One region of the Bacillus bruguierae genome, then DNA from elsewhere that is predicted to be linked to it. Evidence: riboswitches for the same ligand, from Rfam matches in the RefSeq annotation. Region 1 holds a riboswitch; each other region holds the start of a gene.
What was found. Region 1 has a riboswitch for thiamine pyrophosphate ahead of thiC (phosphomethylpyrimidine synthase ThiC). Riboswitches for the same ligand answer to the same signal wherever they lie in the genome.

Region 1 (4,862 bases):
TACTTCAGGTTTTTCATTTCAGTCTTTCTACTCATCTATATAACTGACTACCTGCTTCTTTAAACTCTTCTGCTTTTTCTTTCATACCTTTCTCAATTGCTTCTGTTGTTTCTAAATCATTCTCCTTCGTATACTCACGAATATCATGCGAAATTCTCATACTGCAAAACTTTGGACCACACATAGAGCAGAAATGCGCTGTCTTTGCTCCTTCTGCTGGCAATGTTTCATCATGGTATTCCATTGCACGCTCAGGGTCTAATGATAAATTAAATTGATCACGCCAACGGAATTCAAAGCGCGCTTTTGAAAGAGCGTCATCGCGCTGATGTGCTGTTTTATGACCTTTTGCAAGGTCAGCAGCATGCGCGGCAATTTTATACGTAATAACACCTTCACGAACATCATCTTTGTTTGGCAGGCCAAGATGTTCTTTCGGTGTTACATAGCAAAGCATGGCTGTACCGAACCAGCCAATCATCGCTGCACCAATTGCCGAAGTAATATGATCATAACCAGGTGCAATGTCTGTCGTTAACGGTCCAAGCGTATAAAACGGTGCACCGTGACAAATGTCGAGTTCTTTATCCATATTCTCTTTAATTAAATGCATCGGTACATGTCCTGGCCCTTCAATCATCACCTGAACATCATGCTTCCAAGCAATTTTCGTAAGTTCCCCTAATGTTTCAAGCTCAGAAAATTGAGCTTCGTCGTTTGCATCCGCAATTGAACCAGGGCGCAATCCATCTCCTAAAGAGAAGGAAACATCATACTTCTTCATAATTTCACAAATTTCTTCAAAGTGTGTATATAAAAAGTTTTCTTGATGATGGTATAAACACCACTGCGCCATAATCGAACCGCCGCGTGATACAATTCCTGTTACACGCTTTGCTGTAAGCGGAATGTAACGAAGCAGTACACCAGCATGAATTGTAAAGTAGTCTACTCCTTGCTCTGCTTGTTCAATTAGCGTATCACGGTATACTTCCCACGTTAAATCTTCGGCAATTCCGTTTACCTTTTCAAGCGCTTGATAAATTGGCACTGTTCCAACTGGTACAGGAGCATTTCGTATAATCCATTCACGCGTCGTATGAATATTTTTCCCGGTAGAAAGGTCCATAATTGTATCAGCACCCCAGCGCGTTGCCCACGTCATCTTCTCAACTTCTTCAGCGATAGATGATGAAACAGCTGAGTTCCCAATATTCGCATTTACTTTCACATGGAAGTTACGGCCAATAATCATTGGTTCTGCTTCTGGGTGATTAATATTTGCTGGTAAAATAGCGCGGCCTTCAGCGATTTCCTTCCGCACAAACTCCGGCTCCATACCTTCGCGAATTGCTACATATTCCATCTCCGGTGTGATGATCCCTTTACGCGCATAATGCATTTGCGTAACATTTGCCCCGTCTTTTGCACGGAGTGGCTTCCGTCCCATTTGCGGGAATACAGGCGTATGTGTAGACGCTGCTTTCACCCCATCATCTTCCGGCTTCACTTCACGACCTTCATACTCCTCTACATCTCCTCGTTCCACAATCCATGAGCGGCGCGGCGCCTGCAATCCCTTTTCTAACTCCACTTTGTAATTCGGATCTGTATAAGGACCGCTCGTATCATATACACGAATAGCCGGGTTTGGCACACCATTTGTATCGCTTTGTGCAATCTCACGCATTGGTACTTTCATGCCTTCACGCGTACCTTCTACATATACTTTCTTGCTTCCTGGTAAACTTGACTTCAACTCAATTTGCTCAGCTGAAACAGATTGTTTCATCATTTTTTCCTCCCCTGTGTCTTCGCTTTTCTTTAGATCCAGTTTCGCCTCCTAACCCCTTCCGTCTAAGAACCTTCCGCACGAGAAAACAAAAAGCGCTTTCTGTGCGAAAGAACCTTAGCCGACGGGTCTAAACAGTCGGCTCCACCTTTCTTACGACAAGGACGAGAACTAGCGGCTAGCAATGCCCAAATAAAAAAGCCAGGCCCATAATAAAGAATAGGACCTGGCAACATAAGACATTGTTATGTAAAGCCGACAACTTCCCTCCGCTGGTACGAACCAGATCAGGTCCAAAGGGTTAAGAAGCTTCAACACGCTTCTCTCTCAGCCCAGCTCTCTTGGGCACCCCTAGTTTATCACTGATTAAATTTTTACTACGCTCCTATCATACATCATTGTCTAACAAATGCAAAGGTATTTACATTTTTTCTTTTTCACTCAAAAAATAGTTATTTCACTTAGTACAAGCCGAATCCACACTTCATACATATATAATATAAGTTGGTGTAGGACATACGTCTTGTACGGACATTTCGCTTTAAGAACGGGGGTGAAAGAGTTGCTAAACCTACAATCTACTATAACCATACTCACTTTTCTCGTAACTATGCTTATCATCTTTTCGCGACCAAAAGGAATGAATGAAGCGATTCCAGCAACAGTTGGAGCAATGATTGTCATTTTAAGCGGTGCCGTTTCTTTTACCGACTTAGGTGATATTAGCTCAAAAATTATTGACGCTGCCATAACAATTATGGCTACCATTGTCATGGCAATCGTACTAGAGAGTTTTGGCTTTTTTCACTGGTGTGCCGTTCAACTTGCGAAAAAAGCAAAAAACTCTGGTATTCGTCTGTTTTGGTATACAAATCTTCTATGCTTTCTCATGACATTATTCTTCAATAACGATGGTAGCATCTTAATTACAACTCCCATTTTACTGCTTTTGTTACACCATTTACGACTTACACATAATCAAAAAACACCTTACTTAGTAAGCGGTGCGCTCATTGCTACTGCCTCAAGTGTACCGATTGGCGTAAGCAATATTGTAAATTTAATCGCCTTAAAAATTGTTCATATGGATTTATACATGCATACAGCAATGATGTTTGTACCTGCCACTTTAGGTCTCCTCTTTATGGCGTCCCTATTATTCCTCACCTATCAGAAAAAATTACCAAAAACACTCCCGGTCTTACCGATACATTTAGATGAAAATTTCGTAAAAAAATCCTTTCATCCTTTGCAACCACGATCCGAGGTAGCTGAAAATCGGAAGCGAACACGATTTATGTTTAGAATTCTATTATTTGTTCTATGCGTTCGTATCAGCTTGTTTATCGCATCATACTTTCAATTTTCCATCGCCATCACAGCAGTCATTGGCTCTATTATTTTACTCGGTTGGAGATGGTACAAACTGCGCATCCCACCGATTGATATGATTAAAAAAACACCTTGGTATGTGTTAGTTTTCGCATTTTCTATGTACGTAATTGTATACGGACTTCATAACATCGGTTTAACTGAACTGCTCGTTACAAAACTTCATCCACTCATCACCAGTAGTTTATTTCATGCAAACTTTATTATGGGAGGCTTAATCTCTGTCCTCTCTAACATTTTTAATAACCATCCTGCCTTAATGATTGGTACAATCACTCTTACCGAAATGGGGCTAGATCCTATTACATTGAAAACGATTTATCTTGCAAATATCATCGGTAGTGACATGGGTTCACTACTACTGCCAATCGGTACATTAGCAACTTTAATGTGGATGTTTATTACAAGGAAAGGAAAAGTAAATATCACCTGGGGCACGTATATGAAAGCCACATTCCTCGTCATTCCGCCAACTGTCATTTTCACGCTATTTTGCTTATATTATTGGGTTACATTTATCCTGCATTAACGGGCAGTAAGACCCCCACTGACGGAAGTTTCACTTTATCTTCGCAGCTTAAAAGTTAGAAGAAAAAACGTATGTAATTACAAGAAGGGAGATTACTATGCTTCATTTACAAAAATATATCAATCAACCCGTGCAAGTAACGCTGTCTGGAAACCTTCCATTTGAAGGAATTATGATTGATAAAGGATCAGATATTATTGTATTGTACGATGGAGAAAAATACATGTATATCTCTAGTTTACACATTCAACACTTAACTCCGATAATTGACTCATTACAATTTGATAATCTGACAATTCCAGAATCTCTATTACCACAAGATATGATATCAACTGAATCCGCCATTTCGCTTCGAAAAACATTGCAAGTAGCAAAAGGACAATTTATTGAACTTGCATTATCATATGAACATTTCTTACATGGGTATGTCACTCATATTATGAATGACTATTTTGTCTTCCTCTCACCTGTCTATCAAACGTTATACATCCCATTTCATCACGTAAAATATCTTATTCCGTATAAAGAAGCAGAAACGCCTTATGGCTTAGAAAGAGAGAAACTATCGCCAGCACCCTCCAAACTTACGCTTGCTCGTACGTTTTCTGAGCAAATAAAAAAACTAAAACAACAAATTATCTTACTCGATTTAGGTGCAACAAATTATAAGATCGGAAAGTTAGTTGAAGTGACCGACAATCAAATTGAACTTATTACAGCACGTAACCAGCATTTTCATTTTAATTTACACCATATTAAAGCAATCCATTTTCCGTATCAAAATCATAAATAATAAAAGGGCTGACTCAAAAGAGGAAATTCTCCCCCTTTTAAGTCAGCTCCTTTACCTTTTAAGGTATCATCCAAGTTAAATAATAAGCTTGAATATATGTGATAATGCCGATGATTGTTACAAAGAATAAGCTATGTTTCAATGTGAAGCGGAATAAATCCGATTCCTTCCCAGCAAGTCCAACTGCCGCACATGCAATTGCAATCGATTGCGGCGAAATCATTTTACCTGTTACACCACCTGTTGTATTTGCCGCAACAAGTAATACTTCCTTTACACCTACTTGCTGCGCTGTAATTGCTTGCAAGTTTGAGAACAATGCGTTTGCAGATGTATCTGATCCTGTTAAGAATACC
Region 2 (4,862 bases), on a different contig from region 1:
CAGTACAAGGAACGGCAGGATTACGTGTTTTTCGTGAAAGTGGTATTGAAATTCCGATTGTCGGTATTGGTGGTATTACAACCTACAATGCTGCTTCTGTCGTGGAAGCGGGGGCAGATGGTGTTTCCGTGATTTCAGCGATAAGTTTAGCAGATTCTCCTTATGAGAGTACGAAAAAATTAGCGGAATTAGTAAACAAATAGTGAGTTAATAGATGAAAAGAACGATTTCTTATGTGTAGAAATCGTTGAATAGATATTTAAACAAACGTTTGATTAAAAAGAGCTAGCCCCTTATAAAGGCTAGCTCTTTCGTAATTAAAACATCAGTGAAACAAGAAGCATTCCAATTCCAATTGATGTAATTGTTGCAACAAGACCTGGGATCATAAAGCTATGATTTAACACATATTTACCGATACGCGTTGTACCTGTACGGTCAAAGTTAATTGCCGCAACAATTGTTCCGTAGTTTGGAATAAAGAAATATCCGTTTACAGCTGGGAACATCGCAATTAATAGTGCAGGTGAAATGCCAAGTGTTAATCCAAGTGGTATTAACGCACGTACCGTTGCAGCTTGGCTATATAACAAGATTGATAGCACGAATAGTGCAATTGCAAATAACCATGGTGCACTTGTTACGAGGTCTTGAATAGAACCTTGAATCATTTGTAAGTTACCATTAAAGAACGTATCCCCCATCCATGCGATACCGAAAATCGCAACAACTGCTGTTGCTCCTGCTTTAAAGACGTTACCAGACACGATGCTTTCTACATTTGGTTTACAAAAAATAATAATAAGTGCTGCAATTGTTAGCATAACCATTTCAATGGTGTTTGGCATAGAAAGACGTACAAGTTTTCCGTCTATCATCCAACTAGGACGTAACGCTTCAAAAGACCCAAGAAGAACAACTAGAACCGTTGCAAGTAAAAAGAGGATAACAGACAGTTTTGCACCTTTCGGGACAGTAAACTCTTTCTTTTCTTCTAGTTTTGGAATCATGCCTTCTTGTAATCGTTTTAAGTATTCTTCATCTTCGTTTAGCTCTTTCCCCATTTTGCTTACGACGAAAGCAGCTAACATACAAGCGATAAAGGTAGATGGAATACTAATTTTTAAAATATCTAATAATGTAATCTTATAGTCAGCAAGCATAGCGAGAAGTGCAACGGTTGCTGCTGAAATTGGACTTGCCGTAATCGCTTGCTGCGATGCAATAACAGCAATTGACATTGGACGCTCTGGTCGAATTCCTGATTCACGCGATACTTCAGCAATGACAGGAAGAACTGAATAGGCAACGTGTCCTGTTCCTGCACAAAGCGTAAATAAATAAGTGACGATTGGGGCGAAGAACGTAATACGTTTCGGGTTTTTGCGGAGCGCTTTTTCTGCAATATGAACAAGATAGTCCATCCCCCCAGCAGCCTGCAAGGCTCCAGCGGCTGTAATAACTGCTAAAATCATAAGCATAACATCGATTGGGGGAGAGGTTGGTTGTAAGTGGAAGAAGAAGACAAAGATTGTCATCCCAACGCCTCCCATTACGCCAAGGCCAACACCTCCAAGGCGTGCGCCGATGAAAATACAGAGTAATAAGATGATAAACTGTAGCCAGAACATAGTATAGCACCTCCGAGATAATAATTAATTGTTATTATCAAATAATTTAACTTGTTTAATGATTCGAAAGTAGAGTGATATATATACAAGTTAAGAACCCGACATAAAAAAACTTTCTTTTTAGGAGGGAACGAGAGCATCTAACCGCGCATAGAAACCAAGTAGCAATCATATTGTATTCTGCATAGCAGCGACTTCTATGTCGAAAAATTAAAATGGATATATATAATAAATCTCTAAAAATCGCTTTTTTTTCATTATATAACACATCAAAAACATGATTTACTCTAGTTGTTAAAATTATGTTACAAAAGGGTTATTTTGGAATATTATATTTATATGTACGGATAAATGGTTAATTTGATTTGGAGGTTGTAATCTGTGGACAGAGAATTGTGTAATTTTCATAAAACTCTCATATCGTTCATCGAGAAAGACAAACTTATGGAAACATAAGGACACAAAGCTGTAGGGGCTAAGGACGAATGAGACTAGGCTAGCCAGTTACCGGACTGATAGGATTGGTTAGGCCAATGTTTTTTATGACATTGATCTCTTTTTTATGTGTAAAGATAATAATAGTAAGAATACTACTACTAGCAACAAATGGGATAGTAGTGTGATGCTGATCAATTGCAAGAGCTAGTGTAATCATCATAACTGGAAGTCCAGCTGAGAAGTAATAACTGAATAGATACTTCTTTTCATGCAAAATTAAGAGATATTAACATATCCATCTACATACAAATTCCACCTCTCTACATCAATTGTTGAGTACAAAATGCATGAAGAGTAACTTGAGGATAGTATTTTTGAGAAGAAAAAATAAATTTGTTTGTTCATAAAAATAATCCGTGCTACAATGAAGACGAATTGAAACAGGGGAGCCGGTATGGCTGAGAGGATGTAACAAGACATCGACCCTTAACCTGATCTGGATAATGCCAGCGTAGGGAGTTGTATCAAGAATCGTAGCAATTGTTATTCTATGATAACTTGTATATAAGGCTTTCCTGCTTTTGGCAGGAAAGCCTTTTCTTTTTATACGAAATTTAAGGAGGAATTTATTGTGTCACAGCAAGTTACAGTTTCATTTTCAGTTGTACCACAAGCGAAGCATAAAGATGTATATGCAGTTGTAGATAAAGCGATTGAAGTTGTTCAGAAATCTGGAGTACGCTATGAGGTTGGGGCAATGGAAACGACGATGGAAGGAGAATTAGACGAGCTTCTTGCCATTATTAAACGTGCGCAGCAAGCTTGCATAGATGATGGAGCAGAAGAAGTAATTACTTCTATTAAAATCCACTATCGTCCAAGTACAGGCGTAACGATTGATGAAAAAGTGTGGAAGTATCGTGAAGAATATGAAAAAACAGAAGCGATCTAACATAGCGATTACAACAATATGGCTGTTCCTTCTCATCGCAATATGGGAAGGAGCTGTTTCCATATTCCATATTGAACCGTGGATTTTGCCAAAGCCTTCTGCAATTGTACATGAACTTATCGAAATGAAAGATTTGTTACTTCCAAATACGATGCAGACTTTGCAAGAAGTGTTCATAGGATTATTTTTTGCAATTATACTTGGAACGAGCATTGCAATTATTATGGATGTGATTCCGTTATTCCGTGTGTTAATGAATCCGTTACTAGTGATTTCACAAACAGTTCCGATTGTTGTACTAGCACCTTTATTTATCATTTGGTTTGGCTACGGAATGCTGCCAAAAGTAATGGTTGTGATTCTCATATGCTTCTTTCCGATTACACTTAGTATTTTAGAAGGCTTTCAAACGGTAGACAAAGCGATGTTAAAGCTGCTGCAAACAATGCGGGCAAGCAAGTGGCAAGTCTATCAAAAAGTGAAGTTTCCAGCAGTACTGCCATATTTTTTTTCAGGATTAAAAATTGCCGTTACATATAGCGTAATGGGGGCTATTATTGGAGAATGGCTTGGGGCAAGTGAAGGTTTAGGCGTTATGCTGACAAGAGCGACGAAATCTTTTTTAACAGCTCGTGTGTTTGGAATCGCTGCTGTTATTGCCTGTGTGACACTACTCTTGTATTTTATTGTTGAATTTATGGCAAGACTAACAGCACCGTGGGTTTACAGAAAGGATGGAGAGAAATGAAAAAAGGGTTAAAAGCGTTATTAGCAGCTTCTTTATTATTTACATTTGCAGGCTGCTCAGCAGGGAAGAAAGAAGAGAGTAAAGAGAAGAAAGTAACCGTAGTATTGGATTGGTTTCCAAATACAAACCATACTGGCTTATATGTAGCAAAGACGAAAGATTACTATAAAAAACAAGGGTTAGATGTAGAGATTATTCAGCCAGGTGAAAATACGTCTGCTGAACAAATGGTTGCATCAGGAAAAGCTGATTTTGGTGTAAGTTATCAAGAGAACGTAACAACAGCAAGGGTTGAAGATATTCCAGTTGTATCAATTGGTGCGGTTATTCAACATAATACATCTGCATTTGCATCTTTAAAAAAGGATAACATCACATCTCCAAAAGCATTTGAAGGAAAACGATATGGCGGTTGGGGAGCACCGGCTGAAGAAGCTACTTTAAAAACAATTATGGATAAGCATCAAGCAGACTATAATAAAGTGCAAAAGGTTGTACTTGGACAAACAGATTTCTTTAAATCTATTGGCCGTGATGCTGATTTTGAGTGGATTTATTATGGCTGGGATGGTATTGAAGCGAAGAGAAAAGGCATTGAGCTAAACACGATTATGCTAAAAGATTTAGATCCAGCGTTAGATTATTATAGCCCTGTTATTATTACTAGTGAAAAACATGCAAAACAAGATAAAGATTTTGTGAAGAAGTTTATGAAAGCAACAACAGATGGCTATAACTTTGCAATTAAGGAGCCGCAAGCATCAGCGGATATTTTAATTAAAAATGTACCGGACATTAATAAAGAGTTAGTACAAGAAAGTCAAAAATGGTTAAGCACGAAATACCAAGATGATGCGAAAGCGTGGGGAGTACAGAAGGAAGAGGTATGGACGAATTATATGAATTTCTTATATGACAATAAGGTCATTAAAAAGAAAATTGATGTGAAAGCGGCCTTTACGAACGAATTCCTTCCGAGCGAAAAATGAACGGACTACAAGTAAAAGACGTTAAAAAAACATTTGATGGGAAAACAGTACTAGAGCATATGAACGTCTTGGTTCAAGAGGGTGAATTTGTCTCTTTCGTTGGA
Region 3 (4,862 bases), on a different contig from region 1:
TAACCGAGCAATTGGCTTGTTACCACTGTATCTCCTGCTTTGACAGCTCGACTTTTCATGTGAGCATATACAGTTGTGTATAAATTCCCGTTTATACGATGAGCAACAAATACAACATTTCCATAGCTTGTAGAATAATATGATTTAACAACAGTTCCAGGTGCTGCAGCTTGGATTGGAACATTTCCTGTTGCTGCAATATCTACGCCATAGTGCATTTCTCCCCAGCGTATATCAAATTCCGAGCTGATTTTTCCTTGAGCAGGATATTTAAATACAGCTGGAATAGATGGTGTAGCTTTCTGTTTTGGTTGCTGCTGTTGTTGTCTTTGTGTTATACAATGCTGTGCGACATAGCCATATCCTGATCCGTAGCGAATTTTATACCATGTTCCCATATTTTCAACGACTTGTATTTGTGTCCCATTGGTTAAAGAACCGATAATAGCTGTATTTGTTCCTGCTCCGCTACGTACTTTTAATGTCGGAGTGGCAACATAGTAAGAACTTCCACCTTGCACAGTAATTCCTTTAACTAATGGCTGATCGGCGTTAGATAAAAATTCTTTCTTTACATAGCCGCTTGTTCCATTTTGTATAACTTTATACCATCCCTCTTGTTCTTCTTGAACAGTAACAAATTTTCCATTTGGTAATACAGTAACAATTTCAGATTGTGTATTTGGTTCAGAGCGAACGTTTACTGCATCCGCATTTACGATATATTGATTTCCACTATCGTGTGGTTTTGTTAAAGAAATTGCTTCTTTTTTTACATAGCCAGTTTTATTGTGAACGTGAACTTTATACCATTCATTTGTTGTTTCAAGAATTGTAATGGGAGTGCCACGCGTAATGCTGTCAATAACATAATCTGTCCCATTAGGACTATTGTACATTTGTAATGTTTTCGTTTTTACATAACCAATTTTTGTTTTTGATGTTTGCTCTGCTGTTACGGTATGTATATTAGATTCTGCTATAGAGGGGAGCATAGAAGCAACTGCTACAGTAGTTGCTGTTATTGTTGCGACTTTTAAATTCATATATTCATAGACCTCCTTATGTAATCAATTATTATGATTAAAATCATAATGTAAAGATATTGAGTTTGTAATATATTCGTTGATTAAAAACAAATGAATGCTTTTTCTCTATATATACAAGTTAAAAAATTGACATAAACACTCCTTTCTTTTTAGGGAGAGCATTTGGCCGTGCATAGAAACGGTCAGGGCCTTTTCCTACTACACGCAAGGTAGAAGACAAAAGGATAAAGCAAGTAGCGGTCATGTTATATTCTGCATAGTAGCGACTTATATGTCGGAAAATTTAAATGGATATAGATTATAAAGCTATATAATAAAAGGATAGCAGATTTATAGCTGTTATGGAAATAGATAGAAGAAATTCGTTTTTTTCTGAACTTACAATATGTTTTTATAATGTTTTATTTTGTTTAAACGATTAGTGTTTCACTTTATCCCACATTAACGGGCAGTAAGATCCCCACCTCAAGATTCAGAGAGAAACAAAGAAGATAGGTGGGGGATGAAGAAAACCCCCACTGACGGAAGTTTCACTTCATAAATGAAAAGAGTTGCCGATGAGATATGGCGATGGTATACTGACTATGTTAAATGAATATAATGCTAGGGGAGCTAGTGTTGCTAGCTGAGAGTAAGACCTATAGTCTTTGACCCTTGAACCTGATCTAGATGATGCTAGCGTAGGGAAGCAACTTGGACGATATAAATAACGTCCCCGTTTCTTTATGCATAGAAACGGGGATTTTTTATTGAAAATTTTATAGAACACCACTAGGGGTGCTTAAAAGCTGAGAGAGGTAAAAACCTTAACCCTTATGACCTGATCTAGGTGATGCTAGCGTAGGGAAGTGGAAACAACAAATGAGGTTTTCTTTTGTTTGCTGTGGCCACTTCTTATATAGAAGTGGTTTTTTATTTGGGAATATATATACAGGAAGGGGAAACTGAGATGACATTTTGTGAAAGACTATTTGAAAAAGTGCAACCTGTTTGGGAAAAAAGTCATAATCATCCATTTGTAACAGGTATGGGAGATGGAACGTTAGAGAAAGATAGATTTCAACATTATATTGTTCAAGATTATTTGTATTTGTTAGATTATGCAAAGTTATATGCAATCGGTGTTGTAAAAGCAACAAATCCAAAAGTGATGGCGAAGTTTGCTAAACAAATTGATGGCATTTTAAATGGGGAAATGACGATTCATAAACAATATGCAAAACGTTTAGGAATTTCTGTTGAAGACATGGAATTAGCAAAGCCGTCTGCTATGAATCTAGCATATACAAACTATATGATGTCCGTCTCACAAAACGGTACACTTGCTGAGTTAATTGCAGCATTGCTTCCATGTATGTGGAGTTATTGGGAGATTGGAAAGCGTTTGAATGCTATTTCAGGAGCACGTGATCATGAATTTTTTGGCGAGTGGATTCGAGGATACAGCTCTGAAGAATATGGGGATCTTTGTATATGGTTAATTGATTTATTTAATGAAATTACAATTGGGAAAACAGAAGAAGAACTAAATCGTTTAGAAGAAATCTTCTTATATTCCAGTCGGTTTGAATACTTATTTTGGGATATGGCATATCGTAAGGAGATGTGGGGTTTTGAGGAGCAAGAACATACTACAATTTCGTAACGTTTCTTTTCGACAAACGAATTGTTTGAAAACATTTTAAAGTAGGCGAATGGATATGAAAGCTGAGCTTCACGTTATATCAAATGGTCGTATGTCATTTGAAGAGTTAGCACATATAGCAACTGATATTGAAAGTGAAATAGATTATTTGCACATTCGTGAGCGAGAGAAAAGTACGAAAGAGTTATATGAAGGTGTGGAAAAGCTCTTATATAAGGGATTTCCTTCTTCTAAACTTGTCATCAATGATCGGATTGATATTGCAATTTTATTCAATATTAGACGTGTCCAACTTGGACATCGCAGCGTGGATGTAAAGCTTGTTAAAGAAAAATTTTCTTATTTACATGTTGGTTACTCCGTGCATTCATTTGAAGAAGCTGTATCTGCTTTTCAAAGTGGTGCAGATTCTCTTCTGTATGGGCATTTGTTTCAAACAAACTCCAAAAAGGGAGTTCCGCCAAGAGGATTAGCAGGGATTACGGAAATGGCAAACCGTTTAACAATTCCAATTACCGCTATTGGAGGGATTACTCCTAATCATACAGCAGAGGTACTCGGCACTGGGGCTACTGGCATTGCAATTATGTCCGGAATTTTAAGTGCCGTAAAACCGAATGAACAGGCAAAGTTATATAAGGAAACGATACGAAAGTGGGCGAGAAATCATGAAAAAAATATATGATGTTGCCATCGTTGGCGGCGGTGTAATCGGAAGTTCGGTTGCACATTTCCTTGCTGAAAGAGGTTATAAAGTTGCCATCATTGAAAAACAAAAGATTGCTTCTGAAGCCTCTAAAGCAGCAGCCGGATTATTAGGTGTACAGGCGGAATGGGATGAATACGATCCGCTGTTTGAGTTAGGCAGGAAAAGCCGCGCGATGTTTCCAAAACTTGCAAGTCTATTACGTGATAAAACCGGAATTGATATTGGATATGAAGAAAAAGGAATTTACCGCATCGCTCAAAATGAAGAAGAGAGTATACGGCTTCTTCATATTATGAAATGGCAGCAGCAAACAGGAGAAGAGTCTCATTTTATCTCAGGAGAAGAATTGCGGGAAAAAGAGCCCTATTTATCTACTTCTATTATTGGAGCAGTCTACCACCCAAAAGATGGTCATGTGATTGCCCCAGAGCTGACGAAAGCATTCGCTCACTCTGCTGCGCTATCTGGAACGGACATATATGAAGAAACTGAAGTATTTGATATTCAAATGAAAGATAATCGCGTAACAGGATTATATACAACAGAAGGCACAATTGCATGTGAAAATGTAGTAATTGCTGGAGGCTCGTGGAGTACAAAACTATTAAAATATTTTCATTGTGAATGGGGAACATATCCTGTGAAAGGTGAAGTTGTTGCAGTGCGCAGCCGTAAGCCATTATTACAAGTACCTATTTTTCAAGAGCAATTTTATATCGCACCGAAGCGCGGTGGACGCTATGTCATTGGAGCAACAATGAAATCTCATACATATAACAAGGCGGTGCGTCCAGAAAGTATTACTTCTATATTGGAGCGCGCGTATCGGATTCTTCCAGCATTAAAGGAAGCAGAATGGGACGGGGCATGGGCAGGATTACGTCCACAATCGAATCATAGTATGCCATATATCGGCAGACATGCAGACATTACTGGTTTATATGCTTGTACGGGCCATTATCGAAATGGAATTTTATTAAGTCCAGTTTCAGGAGAATATATGGCTGATCTTATAGATGGAAAGCAAAGTAATGATTTACTAGATTCGTTGCTTTCACAATCTATGTAAATAGAAATTAAAAAATAATCTAAAACCCATTCTTTTTTGGGGGGGACGAGAGCGTCTGGCCATGCATAGAAACGGTCAGGGCCTTTTCCTACCACATGCGAAGTTTAAACAAAGGGAGAAAGCAAGTAGCGGTCATGTTTTGCTTTGCATAGCCGTTATTTATATCTTTCGTAAGGGGATGAAAGCTTGAATTTAAAAGTGAACGGAAGGCAAGTTGATGTGTCAAGTGATATTAAGACAGTGGCTGATTTGCTTATTCATTTAGGATTAGAGACGAAAATTGTTGTAGTAGAACGCAATCAAGATATTTTACAAAAAGAGGATCATCAAGATACATCTGTTTTTGAGGGAGATCAAATTGAGATTGTAACATTCGTAGGAGGCGGTTGA
Region 4 (4,862 bases), on a different contig from region 1:
TTTTTTATTATAATAATTTTTTAACACAAGTTTATTTTAACGTGGTCTTTTTCTTATTTCAATACATATTTTAAAAAAAGTTAAAAAATAATAAAAAATTATCATTGATATAATAATTTTTTATTGATAAATTTGTACTATAGACAGGAAAAATAAAGAAAAATTGGGAATAATTCATCTTGTTATCTTCAAGGAAGGATTGTGTAGTAATATAGTAATGGTTAAAGTTTTTAAGCCAGCTTTCTTTATGTCTTTTTAATAGATATAGGAGGTTATGTTTTTTGTGTTGTATACTATAAAAGGAAGAAAGCAAAGTGTTGATACGAAATTTTATACTTTCTTCTTATCTTAAAAAGAGGTGCGATATCAATGGGAAATAAAGAAAAGTTAAAGCGGTATATTCCTCTTGTTCATTTCATTGCAGAAGTAATTGGAGAAAATTGTGAAGTTGTTTTGCATGATGTTACGAATCCAGACGAATCTATAATAGAAGCTGTGAACGGACACCTTAGTGGAAGAAAAGTTGGTGGCCATTTAACAGATTTAGCTTTAAAGTTTATACAAGAAAAGAAATATATAGATAGACATTTTATTTCCAATTACAAAGGAAACTCAAAAAATAATCAAACGTTTCGTTCGTCAAGTTATTTTATTAAAGATGAAAACGACAGCATAATTGGAATGCTGTGTGTAAACATTGATATTAGTAATATGATAAAAGCAAGAGACTGGTTAGACGGTATAATTATGAGTAATACTAGCATGAATGAAGAGGAAGAGAAGGTTCATCCTAATCTTGAATTAGACCTTTCTGAGAACTTAGAAGAAAATCTGGATAGTCTTCTTTCATCACTTATTACAGGAGTTTTATTAGAATGCAAAGTTCCGCCTGAGAGAATGTCTCCTGATGAAAAAATGGAAGTGATAAAAAAACTTAATGATAAAGGGGTATTTTTACTTAAAGGCGGCGTAAGTGAAGTAGCTAAGCATTTAAAAGCATCAGAAGCAACTATCTATCGGTATTTAAACAAGGTAAAGTAAATGTGCCATTTACTTTACCTTGTTTTGTCCTATTAAGCGATCTAACTTAAAAAGGCTAAAATCAGCAGGGCTTATTATGCAAATTTATACCTCTTATTTAATTAGGGTTTTATAAAATACAATAACATTATAAGGTAAATCGATAGTTTGTATTGCTCTTTTTTCTAGGCTTAAGCGCGTTTCGTAAATAAGCGCGGTGCTGTTGTAAATAAAGCGACAAGTAAAGCCGCACATAATGCGAAAGAACCAATCATTGTAATACCGTTAAAGATAAAGGAATATAAAACAGCCGATTGTCCTTTTGGTGCATATTGTCCAAAGAAAATAAAGCCGGCAATGAAGTGCCAAAAATAACGAGCTAGGCTGCCAATAAACGCAGCGATAATGACATACATGATTGCTTTTGCTTTTTGTTTATTGACAATTGCTTGTTGAATTGGTGCATGAAATAAGCCGGCAAAACCAATAAAAGCAAAGGCGACGAAGTACTCAATAAACGCTTGCACCGGCGTAAAAATAGATGCATCCGCTGCGACAATTTGTAATAATCCCCAAACGAGACCACTTAAGAAACTTGCTTTAAATCCCCAACGGTAAGCAATAATAAAAATTGGAATCATAGCAAATGAGATAGAACCGCCTGTTGGAAGTTTAATAGAGAGCGGCAAAATGTCGATGACTAATGCAAATGCTGCGAGAATCGCTGCCTCTATCATTGCTTGTAAATTTGTGTTACGCATGTGAAAATCCCCCTACATCCAAGTTACAAAAGAAGAATCATGATCATAGGGGGATGAAGATATACAAATTGTAAAACACTACTTATGTATATACGTCTGCACAATTCCTACGTTAGCATTAACTAACAGGTTCAAAGGGTCGGAACAAAATGTTCCCTCTCAGCAACGCGGCTCCCCCTGTGACAACGAGATTCTTAGATTGTTAGTTTCATTGTAATGAAGTTAGAAAAGAATGGCAAACAAATTGTACATAACTTTGTTTCGTAACATAAAAACGCTGGAATTGTACGAAAATAGTAATAAATTCACATAGAATTGTATAGTCTTTACCAAAAAAAACATGATATAATTTTTTTGATAATAATTATCGTTATCTTTTGGGGGAATAATTTATGAACTTAGTTGATATGAGTATAGATGAAAAAGTACGTGTAAAAGATTTACAATCTCTTGATACATTATTAAAACGCCGCTTGGCTTCATTTGGATTTTCTGAAGGGTGTGAGCTTTGTGTAAAACAAAAGGCAATGTTTAATGGTCCGTGTACATTAGAATGTCGTGGGCAATTAATTTCTATTCGTCATTGTGATGCGAAAATGATAAAGGTGGAATTAGCGTGAACAAGGTTGCTTTACTAGGAAATCCGAATACGGGAAAAACATCATTGTTTAATGCGCTTACCGGTTCTTATGAATATGTTGGAAACTGGAGCGGAGTAACGGTAGAAAAAAAGGTTGGTAAGTTAAAAGGTAAGCAAGGAATGTTAATAGACTTACCAGGTATATACGATTTAAATCCTGTATCCCGTGATGAAGGGGTTGTTACGCAATTTTTATTAACAGAAGAATTTCACCATATGTTAAATATTGTAGACTCCTCTCAATTTGAACGTAATATGCATTTAACATTGCAATTATTAGAGTTTGGAAAACCACTTTCTATCGGTTTAAATATGATTGATGTGGCAAAACAACGCGGGATTACGATTGATGTCAAGAAGTTAGCTGAAATATTAGGTGTAACAGTTATTCCTGTTATAGCAAGAAGTGGGAAAGGTTGCGAGGAATTATTAGCTACTCTTCATGAAAGCGATAAGGCGGAGCAGAAACCGTTTATTCTTTCATACGGTAAAGCGGTAGAGACAGGAATCCAGCGAGTTATGGATAAATTGCAGCAGGAAAATGATGAGCATGCAAGGTGGCTTGCGCTGCAATTTTTAGGAAATAACGAAGTGGTAGAGAAAGAACTCGCCAAGTCGCATGTATATAATGAACTTGTAGCAATTCGCTCTGCATTAGAAGCAGAATTAGATGTTACGCTAGAGCAGCACATATACGGAGTACGTGCAGCGTATATTGAAAAGCTGAAAACAAGTGTGATTCGTCAAGAAAAAGAAGGAAGCATTCCTTTTTCGGAAAGAATTGATAAATTAATTACGCATAAAATTTTGGGACTTCCGATCTTTTTAGGAATCATGTTTTTAATTTTTCAGGTTACGTTTTCGTGGATTGGAACACCTTTATCTGATCAATTTGATGCATTTGTCGGCGGTCCATTTACGGATTGGGTAACAGCAGGACTTACGAATATTGGTGCGTCTGATTTCATTCGAGCACTCATTACAGATGGAATCATTGCAGGTGTTGGTGCGGTATTAGTATTCGTTCCGCAAATTTTCGCATTGTTCTTCTTCATTTCATTGCTAGAAGATTCCGGATATATGGCGCGTATTGCCGTTGTAATGGATCGTATTATGGAGTTTTTTGGACTAAACGGAAAAGCGTTTATTCCTATGATTATCGGTTTTGGCTGTAATGTACCAGGCGTTATGGCAGCGAGAACGATTGAACAGGAAAAAGAGAGGCTGCTTACGATTTTAGTGACACCGTTTATGTCATGTTCAGCCCGTTTACCTGTATATGCATTATTTGCAGGGGTCTTTTTCCCACATAGTCAAGCGATTGTTGTATTTTCTTTATATCTTATTGGTATTATCCTTGCATTACTTGTTACAAAAATTATGTCTGTTACAGTTTTAAAAGAAGAGAAGTCTATTTTTGTAATTGAACTTCCACCTTACCGTGTGCCGCAAGCAAAAACGTTATGGCGCAGTACGTGGGAAAAAGGAAAAGGATTTGTACGCAAGGCAGGTACATTTATCTTTGGTGGTTCTGTTGTGATTTGGTTATTAAACTATGCTGGGCCATCTGGGTTCGGTGTAGATATGGGTGATAGTTTCTTAGCAATGATTGGCGGATTATTTGCTCCAATTCTTGCACCGCTTGGTTTTGGAACATGGCAAGCAGCTGCATCTCTGTTAACAGGATTTTTAGCAAAAGAAGTTGTTGTTTCTACAATGGCAATTATTTATTCTGTGAAAGAAGATGTATTAGGAAACGTAATCGGTACGCATTTTACAACATTATCAGCATATGCGTTTATGTTCTTCATTTTATTATACGTACCATGTTTAGCAACAGTTGCGGTTATTCGCCGCGAAACAGGATCTGTAAAGTGGACGATTTTCTCTGTTGTGTATCCGCTTGTTGTTGCATACGTATTAACACTAGTTATATACCAAGTTGGATCCATGCTCGGATTCTAAAAGGAGATGTATCATAATGATAGTCAATATCGTAATTGGAGCTGTCATTTTTGGATATGCAGGATATACGTTAATTAACTTTGTAAAGAGAAGTAAAAAAGGGAAATGTGCAGCATGTTCCTTAAATAAATCGTGCCAGTCAAAAACTTGTATTCCTGATATGGAGCAAGTCGTGAATAAGTAGAAAAAAAGCTTTGCGAATTTCGCAAAGCTTTTTTTGGGGATTACTTTTTGATCTTAACAAGTTGTACAGCTTCTGTTTCTTTAGTAGTATCTTGGATTTTATCTTTAGGGTCCTTATCAAATTTCAGTACACCTACAGATTTCTCTTCACCATTTACTTTTCCATATGCAGCATCATCAACGATTGCAAACATATCTGCATAAGAACGAGCGTCACCGATGATTGTGTTGCCTTCATATTTTAATTTCGTTCCATCAATTGTCGCATTTTCTACTGTTTCTTTTGCAAATAA

Region 2: linked by a shared signal. The riboswitch ahead of WAZ07_RS13630 (MTH1187 family thiamine-binding protein) and the one ahead of thiC (phosphomethylpyrimidine synthase ThiC) in region 1 are both predicted to bind thiamine pyrophosphate.
Region 3: linked by a shared signal. The riboswitch ahead of tenA (thiaminase II) and the one ahead of thiC (phosphomethylpyrimidine synthase ThiC) in region 1 are both predicted to bind thiamine pyrophosphate.
Region 4: linked by a shared signal. The riboswitch ahead of thiT (energy-coupled thiamine transporter ThiT) and the one ahead of thiC (phosphomethylpyrimidine synthase ThiC) in region 1 are both predicted to bind thiamine pyrophosphate.

What each region holds. Positions count from the first base shown of each region.
Region 1 is NZ_JBAWSX010000003.1:184,072-188,933, reverse strand. It holds gene thiC (phosphomethylpyrimidine synthase ThiC) at 32-1,792, opposite strand; TPP riboswitch at 2,040-2,155, opposite strand; gene WAZ07_RS07575 (arsenic transporter) at 2,355-3,713, shown strand; gene WAZ07_RS07570 (DUF2642 domain-containing protein) at 3,811-4,506, shown strand; gene WAZ07_RS07565 (lactate permease LctP family transporter) at 4,565-4,862, opposite strand, start outside.
Region 2 is NZ_JBAWSX010000007.1:113,852-118,713, reverse strand. It holds gene thiE (thiamine phosphate synthase) at 1-203, shown strand, start outside; gene WAZ07_RS13635 (anaerobic C4-dicarboxylate transporter) at 318-1,631, opposite strand; cyclic di-GMP riboswitch class I at 2,057-2,143, shown strand; TPP riboswitch at 2,502-2,604, shown strand; gene WAZ07_RS13630 (MTH1187 family thiamine-binding protein) at 2,701-3,021, shown strand; gene WAZ07_RS13625 (ABC transporter permease) at 2,969-3,769, shown strand; gene WAZ07_RS13620 (ABC transporter substrate-binding protein) at 3,766-4,758, shown strand; gene WAZ07_RS13615 (ABC transporter ATP-binding protein) at 4,755-4,862, shown strand, end outside.
Region 3 is NZ_JBAWSX010000027.1:5,501-10,362, forward strand. It holds gene WAZ07_RS25060 (SH3 domain-containing protein) at 1-1,046, opposite strand, end outside; TPP riboswitch at 1,645-1,753, shown strand; TPP riboswitch at 1,813-1,913, shown strand; gene tenA (thiaminase II) at 1,999-2,694, shown strand; gene tenI (thiazole tautomerase TenI) at 2,750-3,379, shown strand; gene thiO (glycine oxidase ThiO) at 3,363-4,472, shown strand; gene thiS (sulfur carrier protein ThiS) at 4,659-4,862, shown strand.
Region 4 is NZ_JBAWSX010000012.1:85,873-90,734, forward strand. It holds gene WAZ07_RS18520 (helix-turn-helix transcriptional regulator) at 370-1,041, shown strand; gene thiT (energy-coupled thiamine transporter ThiT) at 1,212-1,781, opposite strand; TPP riboswitch at 1,868-1,969, opposite strand; gene WAZ07_RS18530 (FeoA family protein) at 2,174-2,401, shown strand; gene feoB (ferrous iron transport protein B) at 2,398-4,386, shown strand; gene WAZ07_RS18540 (FeoB-associated Cys-rich membrane protein) at 4,403-4,570, shown strand; partial or broken gene WAZ07_RS18545 (lipoprotein BA_5634 family protein) at 4,611-4,862, opposite strand, start outside.